One region of the Streptomyces sp. NBC_00158 genome, then DNA from elsewhere that is predicted to be linked to it. Evidence: riboswitches for the same ligand, from Rfam matches in the RefSeq annotation. Region 1 holds a riboswitch; the other holds the start of a gene.

Region 1 (4,186 bases):
TCGGGCACCACCGCCTGGATCGAGCCGCTGTGGAAGATGCTCCTCGCCAACAAGGCGCTGCTGGCGATCCTGTGGGAGCTGTTCCCCGAGCACCCCAACCTGCTGCCCGCCTATCTCGACGGCCCCCGCGAGCTGGCCGACACCTGCGGGTACGTCGCCAAGCCGCTGCTGGGCCGGGAGGGCGCCGGGGTCACGCTGCACGAGGCGGGCGGGGAGGGCGAGCCCTTCGTCCCGGCCGAGGGGGAGACGTACGTCTTCCAGGCGCTGGCCCCGCTGCCCGACTTCGACGGCAACCGCACGGTGCTCGGCGCGTGGGTCGTCGAGGAGGAGGCGGCGGGGCTGGGCATCCGCGAATCGGCGGGCCCGGTCACGGACGAGTACGCCCGCTTCCTGCCGCACGTCATTCTTTAGGGCCGTCGGCCGTCGGCCGTCAGCCGCTGGGGCACTGCTTGTCGTAGGAGGCCTCGGCGCCCGCCGTCCAGCCCTGCCAGTAGTTCTTGGAGTGGTCCCGGCTCTTGTCGGGCTGGGGCGGGACGGTGCAGTCCGACCGGGACGCGGCCTTCACGCCGGCCAAGTACCCGTCCGCGTAGCCGTGCTTGTACTCCCGCGAGTTCGTGGGGGCGGTGGTGGACGGGCCCGTCGGCTTCGTGGCCTGCTTGACCTGGCAGTTCACGAAGACGAAGTTCTGGTCCTCGTTCACCGCGAGGACGGTGTAGTCGACGTTCTTCTGGAAGCGCTGGACGCGGAAGTTGCCGTTCGCGTCGATGTTCAGGGGTTCGGTGGACTCGCCGTCGTTGAGGTTGCGCGGGGCGGTGAACCCCTCGCCGGTGATGACCACGAAGTTCCCCGACGGGTCGGGGGTGACCGTGCAGCTGGCGGCGGGGACCGCCGTCGGCGCCGCGGAGGCCGGCGCCGCGAGGGCCGCGGCGCCGCCGAGGGCGACGGAGGACGCCAGGGCGGCGCACAGCAGGATGTGTCGGTCGCGTCGGTGCATGGGGGTGCTCCCATCGGAGGGTCGGCCCGGCGCGAGCCGGGGACGCGCACCCGTACGGGTCCCTCCATCGTCCGCCGGGCCGCTCCCCGTGTCCACCGCAGCGGCGGGCACGGCCGGGGTACGGCCGTACCCGCCGCCGGGACCACTACGCGCAGAGCACCGACCGCAGCTGGTCGAGGCCCCAGTCCAGGTCCTCCTTGGAGATCACCAGCGGCGGCGCGATCCGGATCGTCGAGCCGTGGGTGTCCTTCACCAGGACGCCGAGCTCCATCAGCTTCTCGGAGACCTCGCGGCCCGTCCCGATCGCCGGGTCGACGTCCACGCCCGCCCACAGCCCGCGGCCGCGGACGGCGGTCACCGCGCCCCCGCCGATCAGCAGGTTCAGCTCCCGGTGCAGGTGGTCGCCGAGTTCCGCGGCGCGCTGCTGGTACTCGCCGGTGCGCAGCATCGCGATGACCTCCAGCGCGACGGCGCAGGCGAGCGGGTTCCCGCCGAAGGTGGACCCGTGCTCCCCGGGCCGGAACACCCCGAGCACGTCCCGGTCGGCGACCACGGCCGACACCGGCACCACACCGCCGCCGAGCGCCTTGCCGAGGACGTACACGTCGGGCACGACGCCCTCGTGGTCGCAGGCGAAGGTCCGGCCGGTGCGGCCCAGGCCCGACTGGATCTCGTCCGCCATGAACAGCACGTTCCGCTCGCGGGTCAGTTCCCGTACGCCCGCCAGGTACCCGGCCGGCGGGACCAGCACCCCGGCCTCGCCCTGGACCGGCTCCAGCAGCACGGCCACGGTGTTGGCGGTGACGGCGGCGTCGAGGGCGGTCAGGTCCCCGTACGGGACGATCTCGAAGCCGGGCGTGTAGGGGCCGTAGTGGTCGCGGGCCTCGTGGTCGGTGGAGAAGGACACGATGGTCGTCGTACGGCCGTGGAAGTTGTTCGCCGCGACGACGATCTTGGCCTGGCCGTCCGGGACGCCCTTGACCTCGTACCCCCACTTGCGGGCCGTCTTGACCGCCGTCTCCACCGCCTCCGCGCCCGTGTTCATGGGCAGCACCATCTCCTTGCCGCACAGCGCGGCGAGTTCGGCGCAGAAGTCGGCGAAGCGGTCGTGGTGGAAGGCGCGGGAGGTGAGGGTGACCCGCTCCAGCTGCGCGCGGGCGGCGTCGATCAGCCTGCGGTTGCCGTGCCCGAAGTTGAGCGCCGAGTACCCGGCGAGCATGTCGAGGTACCGGCGGCCCTCCACGTCGGTCATCCACGCCCCGTCCGCCGACGCGACGACGATCGGCAGGGGGTGGTAGTTGTGCGCGCTGTGTTCGTCGGCGGAGCGGATGGCATCAGCAGTTCTCGACACGGGGTCTCCGATCGTCCGTCTGGCTGGTGGCGCGGGTGACGTGGGTGACGTCATTTGTATCGTCGCTCGGATCGTGGAACCGGAAACCTCATCGGTGCCGCGCCCGCTATGGTGTTCGGTACGCACGGCGACTGGCGTACGGAGAACCAACTCCGGGGGAGTCGTGCGCGCACGACCGCACACAGGGCCGCTCGCCTGGGCCTCGCGGGGACGAGATTCGACATCGACCCCGGAGGAGCCGCGATGACCGCGCACCACCGCCAGCCCGCCCTGTTCGCCACCGACCCCGAGCTCGCCGCGCTCGTGTCCGCCGAGGAGACCCTCCAGGCGGAGACCCTGCGGCTGATCCCCAGCGAGAACTACGTCTCCGCGGCCGTGCTGGAGGCCTCCGGCACGGTCCTGCAGAACAAGTACAGCGAGGGCTACCCGGGCCGCCGCTACTACGAGGGCCAGCAGAACATCGACCGCGTCGAGGCCCTCGCGATCGAGCGGGCCAAGGGCCTGTTCGGGGTGGACCACGCCAACGTCCAGCCGTACTCCGGCTCCCCGGCCAACCTGGCCGTCTACCTGGCCTTCGCGAAGCCCGGCGACACGGTGATGGGCATGGCCCTGCCGATGGGCGGGCACCTGACGCACGGCTGGGGCGTCTCGGCCACGGGCTCCTGGTTCCGCGGCGTCCAGTACGGGGTGCAGCCCGGCACCGGGCTCATCGACTACGACGCGGTGCGGGCGCTGGCCCTGGCCGAACGCCCGAAGATCATCTTCTGCGGCGGTACGGCCCTGCCCCGCACCATCGACTTCGAGGCCTTCGCCGCCATCGCCCAGGAGGCCGGCTCGGTCCTCGTCGCGGACGTGGCCCACATCGCCGGCCTGATCGCGGGCGGGGCCCACCCCTCCCCGGCGGGCCACGTGGACGTCATCTCCACGACCACCCACAAGACCCTGCGCGGCCCGCGCGGCGCGATGCTGATGTGCAAGGAGGAGCACGCGAAGGCCATCGACAAGGCGGTCTTCCCGGGCCTCCAGGGCGGCCCCCACAACCAGACGACGGCGGGCATCGCGGTGGCCCTGCACGAGGCCGCGCAGCCGTCCTTCGTCTCGTACGCGCACGCGGTCGTGGCCAACGCGAAGGCGCTGGCCGCGGCGCTGCTGGAGCGGGGCTTCGACCTGGTCTCGGGCGGCACGGACAACCACCTGATCCTGATCGACCTCACCGGCAAGGACGTCCCGGGCAAGGTCGCGGCGAAGGCGCTGGACCGGGCGGGGATCGTGGTCAACTACAACACGGTGCCGTTCGACCCGCGCAAGCCGTTCGACCCGTCGGGGATCCGCATCGGCACGCCGTCGCTGACCTCGCGCGGCCTGACCGCCGCGCACATGCCGGTGGTGGCGGACTGGATCTCCCGCGCGGTGGACGCCGCCGCCAAGGCCGACGAGCCGGCCCTTGCCGGCATCCGCGCCGAGGTCTCGTCCCTCATGTCGGCCTTCCCGGCCCCGGGGCTCCCCCTCTGACGCGCCGCTCGCGCGGCTCGGCGCCGGGGCGCCTCTCCGGCTTCGCGCCGCTGCGCCGGACTCCGTCCGCCGGCCCGTTGGGCGGGGTCGGTTCGGGTGGCGGGTGCCGGTGGGGTCGGGTGCGGGTGGTGGGCCGCTGCGCGGGCGAGGTCCCCTACCCGCCCTTCCACCGTTCCCAGGGGCGCTGCCCCTGACCCCGATACCGGACGCTCCGCGCCCGGTGCGCTCAATCGCCGCGCGGGCTGGATGTGCGCAGCACATCTCAGCCCCGCCGGCGTTTGAGGCGCGGGGGTCTGGGGGCGGAGCCCCCAGGAGGGGTCCGGGCGCAG
Region 2 (4,186 bases), 1.7 Mb from region 1:
GTGAGCATGCGCACGCGGTTGGCCAGGCTGCCGCCCCAGCGGTCGGTGCGCCGGTTGACGAGGGGGGAGAGGAACTGGCTGAGCAGGTAGCCGTGCGCGGCGTGGACCTGTACGCCGTGGAAGCCGGCTTCCTCGGCGCGCCGGGCGGTGAGGACGAAGCGGGCGATCGTCGCCTCTATGTCGGCGCCGGTCATGGCGGTGGGGCGGGCGAAGCGCTTGGTGTGCCTGCCGAGGCTGATGGGGACGGCGGAGGGGGCCCAGGCGGTGCCGGGCATGTCGGCGCCGACCTGGCGGCCGGGGTGGTTGATCTGCATCCAGACCCGGGCCTCGCCCGAGGTCGCGGCGGCGGCCCAGCGGCGGAAGGGTTCCAGCGGGGAGTGCTCGTCGAGGACGACGGTGCCGGGGGAGGTCAGGGCTCGCCGGTCGACCATCACGTTGCCGGTGATGACGAGTCCCGCGCCGCCGCGCGCCCAGCGGGTGTACAGCCGTTCCATGCGCCGGTCGGGGAGCTGGCCGGGCTGGGCGGCGAGGCTCTCCTCCATGGCGGCTTTGGCGAGACGGTTGGGAAGGGTGGTGCCGCCGGGCAGGTGGAGCGGTGCGAACAAGTCCATCCGAGTCCCCCAAGCTTGTGGCGCGGCCGTCACGCGGGGCCGCGCCACAAGATGATCGCCTCAGAGCTCGGTGAGGTCCAGCCCCGCCTGTGCCGCGGCGGCCTGGACGGTCTGCTCCAGCAGGACCGCGATGGTCATCGGGCCGACGCCGCCGGGCACCGGGGTGATGAGGGAGGCGCGGGCGGCGGCCGACTCGAAGTGGACGTCGCCGACGTTGCCCTCGTTGTAGCCGGCGTCCAGGACGACGGCGCCGGGCTTGATGTCCTCGCCGCGGATGAACTCGGCCTTGCCGACGGCGGCGACCAGGACGTCCGCCTGGCGCACGATCGAGGGCAGGTCCCGGGTGCGGGAGTGGCAGTAGGTGACGGTGGCGTTCTTCTCAAGGAGCAGCATGCCGGCGGGCTTGCCCAGGATGGCGCTGCGGCCGACGACGACGGCGTGCTTGCCGGTGAGGTCCACGTCGTACTCCTCCAGCAGGCGCATGATGCCGCCGGGGGTGCAGGAGACGAAGCCGGGCAGGCCGAAGCCCATGGCGGCGAAGGAGTGCATGGTGACGCCGTCGACGTCCTTGCCGGGGGCGATGGCCTCGAAGGCGGCGCGCTCGTCGATGTGGTGCGGGACGGGGTGCTGGAGCAGGATGCCGCTGATCTCCGGGTCCTCGGAGAGGGCGGTGATCGCGGCGACGAGCTCCTCGGTGGTGGTCTCGGCCGGCAGCTCCACGTGGCGGGAGGTGATCCCGGCCTTGGCGCAGCGGTTCTGCTTCATCTTGACGTAGGTCACGGAAGCGGGGTCCTCGCCGACGAGGACGGTGGCCAGGCAGGGGGCGGTGCCGGTGCGCTCGGTGATCTTGGCCGCGAGGGCGGCGGTCCGCTCCGACACGCGGCGGGCGAGGGCGGTGCCGTCCATGAGCTGGGCGGTGGCGGTGGGGGCAGTCGTCACGGGGTCTCCTGAACGTCGCTGCGGATCGCGGTTCGCGGATCGCGTTTCGCCCAGGCGCGCGGCAGACGACGTACGGACCGTCGTGGCGTACGCCGGGCCGCTCCCCGGTGGTGATCCACCCGAACGCCAGTCACGGCCCGGTGCCCACTGTAGTCGACTTATCCGGTGGATGACCGGGGCCCGAGCTGGGACGATCGAGACATGACGCGCACTTTCGACCATCTCGTGGCCGAGGCGGAGTCCGTCTCCGTCGACGGCTGGGACTTCTCCTGGCTCGACGGCCGGGCCACCGAGCAGCGGCCCTCCTGGGGCTACCAGCGGCTGCTGGGCGAGCGCCTGGCCCGCGTCCGCTCGGCCCTGGACATCCAGACCGGCGGGGGCGAGGTGCTCGCCGGAGCGGGCCCGCTGCCCCCGCTGATGGCCGCCACGGAGTCCTGGCCGCCGAACATCGACAAGGCGACCCGGCTGCTGCACCCGCTGGGCGCGGTGGTGGTCGCGGACTCCGACGAGCCGCCGCTGCCCTTCGGGGACGGAGCCTTCGAGCTGGTCGCCAGCCGGCATCCGGTGACCATCTGGTGGGACGAGATCGCCCGGGTGCTGGCGCCGGGCGGGACGTACCTGTCGCAGCAGGTGGGTCCGTCGAGCGTCTTCGAGCTCGTCGAGTACTTCCTCGGCCCGCAGCCGGAGGAGGTCCGCCGGGCCCGCCACCCCGACGACGCGGTGGCCGACGCCGCCCGGGCCGGCCTGGAGATCACCGACCTGCGCTCCGAGCGGCTGCGTACGGAGTTCCACGACATCGGCGCCGTGATCTACTTCCTGAGGAAGGTGATCTGGATGGTTCCAGGCTTCACGGTCGGCCAGTACCGGGACCGGTTGCGCGAGCTCCACGAACGGATCGGACGCGAGGGTCCGTTCGTCGCGCACACCGCCCGTTTCCTCATCGAGGCCCGCAAGAAGGAGTGACCCTGAGTGCGGACGGATCCACGCCGGATCGGTTGCGCGGCCACAGCGTGGCGCAGGTCACTCAATTCAGCGCGTAACGAATCGACTCGGGCAGGCGATGAACCGACAGGTGTCCTCGCGCGGCCCCGGAATACAGACCCGCTTCGGTCTGTTTCCCGAGTCCGCGCGATGATGTCCCGCCCACTCCTTATCTGTTCGCAACGAGAGGCTCCTTGTGTCGCTCAGCCCGTCCCGTACGTTCCCTCCGGAGATCGCCGAATCCGAGGCCCTGGTCGCGCTCGTCGAGCGCGGCCGCGAGCAGGGTCACATCAACGGTGACGATGTCCGCCAGGCCTTCGAGGCCGGCCGCATCCCGGTGGACCAGTGGAAGCGGGTCCTGCGCAGCCTGAACCAGGTCCTGGACGAGGAGGGTGTCGCCCTCCACGTCAGCGCCGCCCCCGCCACGAAGGCTGCTGCCAAGAAGCCCCGCAAGGCAGCTGCCGCCCCGGCCCGCACCGTGACGAAGAAGGCGGTCGCCCCGCCGCGCCCCATCGGCGCGCGCAAGGCCTCCGCCACCGCTCCCGCCCCGGCCGCCGCCGCGGCGATATCCGCTCCGTCGGCCGCCGCGTCGGAGGAGGTGTCGGCCGAGGCCGCCGCCGAGCCGAAGAAGCGCGTGGTCAAGAAGGCCGCCGCCAAGAAGGCCACGGCCACCAAGAAGACGGCCGCCTCGAAGAAGGCCGGCGCCAAGGACGCCGACGACGCCGAGAACCCGGCCGTCGAGGGTGAGGACTGGGCCGTCGAGGACCTCGCCGACGAGACCGAGGAGGAGGCGCCCAAGGCCGGCGGCCAGGGCTTCGTGCTGTCCGACGACGACGAGGACGACGCCCCGGCGCAGACGGTCATGGTGGCCGGTGCCACCGCCGACCCGGTCAAGGACTACCTGAAGCTGATCGGCAAGGTGCCGCTCCTCAACGCCGAGCAGGAGGTCGAGCTCGCCAAGCGCATCGAGGCGGGCCTGTTCTCCGAGTACAAGCTCGAAGAGGAGGAGGACCACAAGCCCGCGTTCAAGCGCGAGCTGGAGATCCTCGTCGAGGACGGCCGCCGGGCCAAGAACCACCTGCTGGAGGCCAACCTCCGTCTCGTGGTCTCGCTGGCCAAGCGCTACACGGGCCGCGGCATGCTCTTCCTGGACCTGATCCAGGAGGGCAACGTCGGTCTGATCCGCGCGGTGGAGAAGTTCGACTACACCAAGGGCTTCAAGTTCTCCACGTACGCGACCTGGTGGATCCGGCAGGCGATCACGCGTGCCATGGCCGACCAGTCGCGCACCATCCGCATCCCCGTCCACATGGTCGAGATCATCAACAAGCTCGCCCGTGTGCAGCGCCAGATGCTCCAGGACCTGGGCCGCGAGCCCACCCCGGAGGAGCTGGGCAAGGAACTCGACATGACCCCCGAGAAGGTCATCGAGGTCCAGAAGTACGGCCGCGAGCCGATCTCCCTGCACACCCCGCTGGGTGAGGAGGGCGACAGCGAGTTCGGTGACCTCATCGAGGACTCCGAGGCGGTCGTTCCGGCCGACGCCGTGTCCTTCACCTTCCTCCAGGAGCAGCTCCAGTCCATCCTGGGCACGCTCTCGGAGCGCGAGGCGGGCGTGGTCTCGATGCGCTACGGCCTCAACGACGGCCAGCCGA

What was found. Region 1 has a riboswitch for ZMP and ZTP ahead of glyA (serine hydroxymethyltransferase). Riboswitches for the same ligand answer to the same signal wherever they lie in the genome.
Region 2: linked by a shared signal. The riboswitch ahead of OG553_RS04850 (bifunctional 5,10-methylenetetrahydrofolate dehydrogenase/5,10-methenyltetrahydrofolate cyclohydrolase) and the one ahead of glyA (serine hydroxymethyltransferase) in region 1 are both predicted to bind ZMP and ZTP.

What each region holds. Positions count from the first base shown of each region.
Region 1 covers NZ_CP108161.1:2,798,270-2,802,455, reverse strand. Annotated here, with positions in the region: gene OG553_RS12660 (glutathionylspermidine synthase family protein) at 1-411, shown strand, start outside; gene OG553_RS12655 (hypothetical protein) at 431-994, opposite strand; gene rocD (ornithine--oxo-acid transaminase) at 1,140-2,345, opposite strand; ZMP/ZTP riboswitch at 2,463-2,553, shown strand; gene glyA (serine hydroxymethyltransferase) at 2,589-3,857, shown strand.
Region 2 covers NZ_CP108161.1:1,059,756-1,063,941, forward strand. Annotated here, with positions in the region: gene OG553_RS04845 (NADH:flavin oxidoreductase/NADH oxidase family protein) at 1-611, opposite strand, end outside; gene OG553_RS04850 (bifunctional 5,10-methylenetetrahydrofolate dehydrogenase/5,10-methenyltetrahydrofolate cyclohydrolase) at 672-1,517, opposite strand; ZMP/ZTP riboswitch at 1,592-1,694, opposite strand; gene OG553_RS04855 (methyltransferase domain-containing protein) at 1,752-2,513, shown strand; gene OG553_RS04860 (RNA polymerase sigma factor) at 2,728-4,186, shown strand, end outside.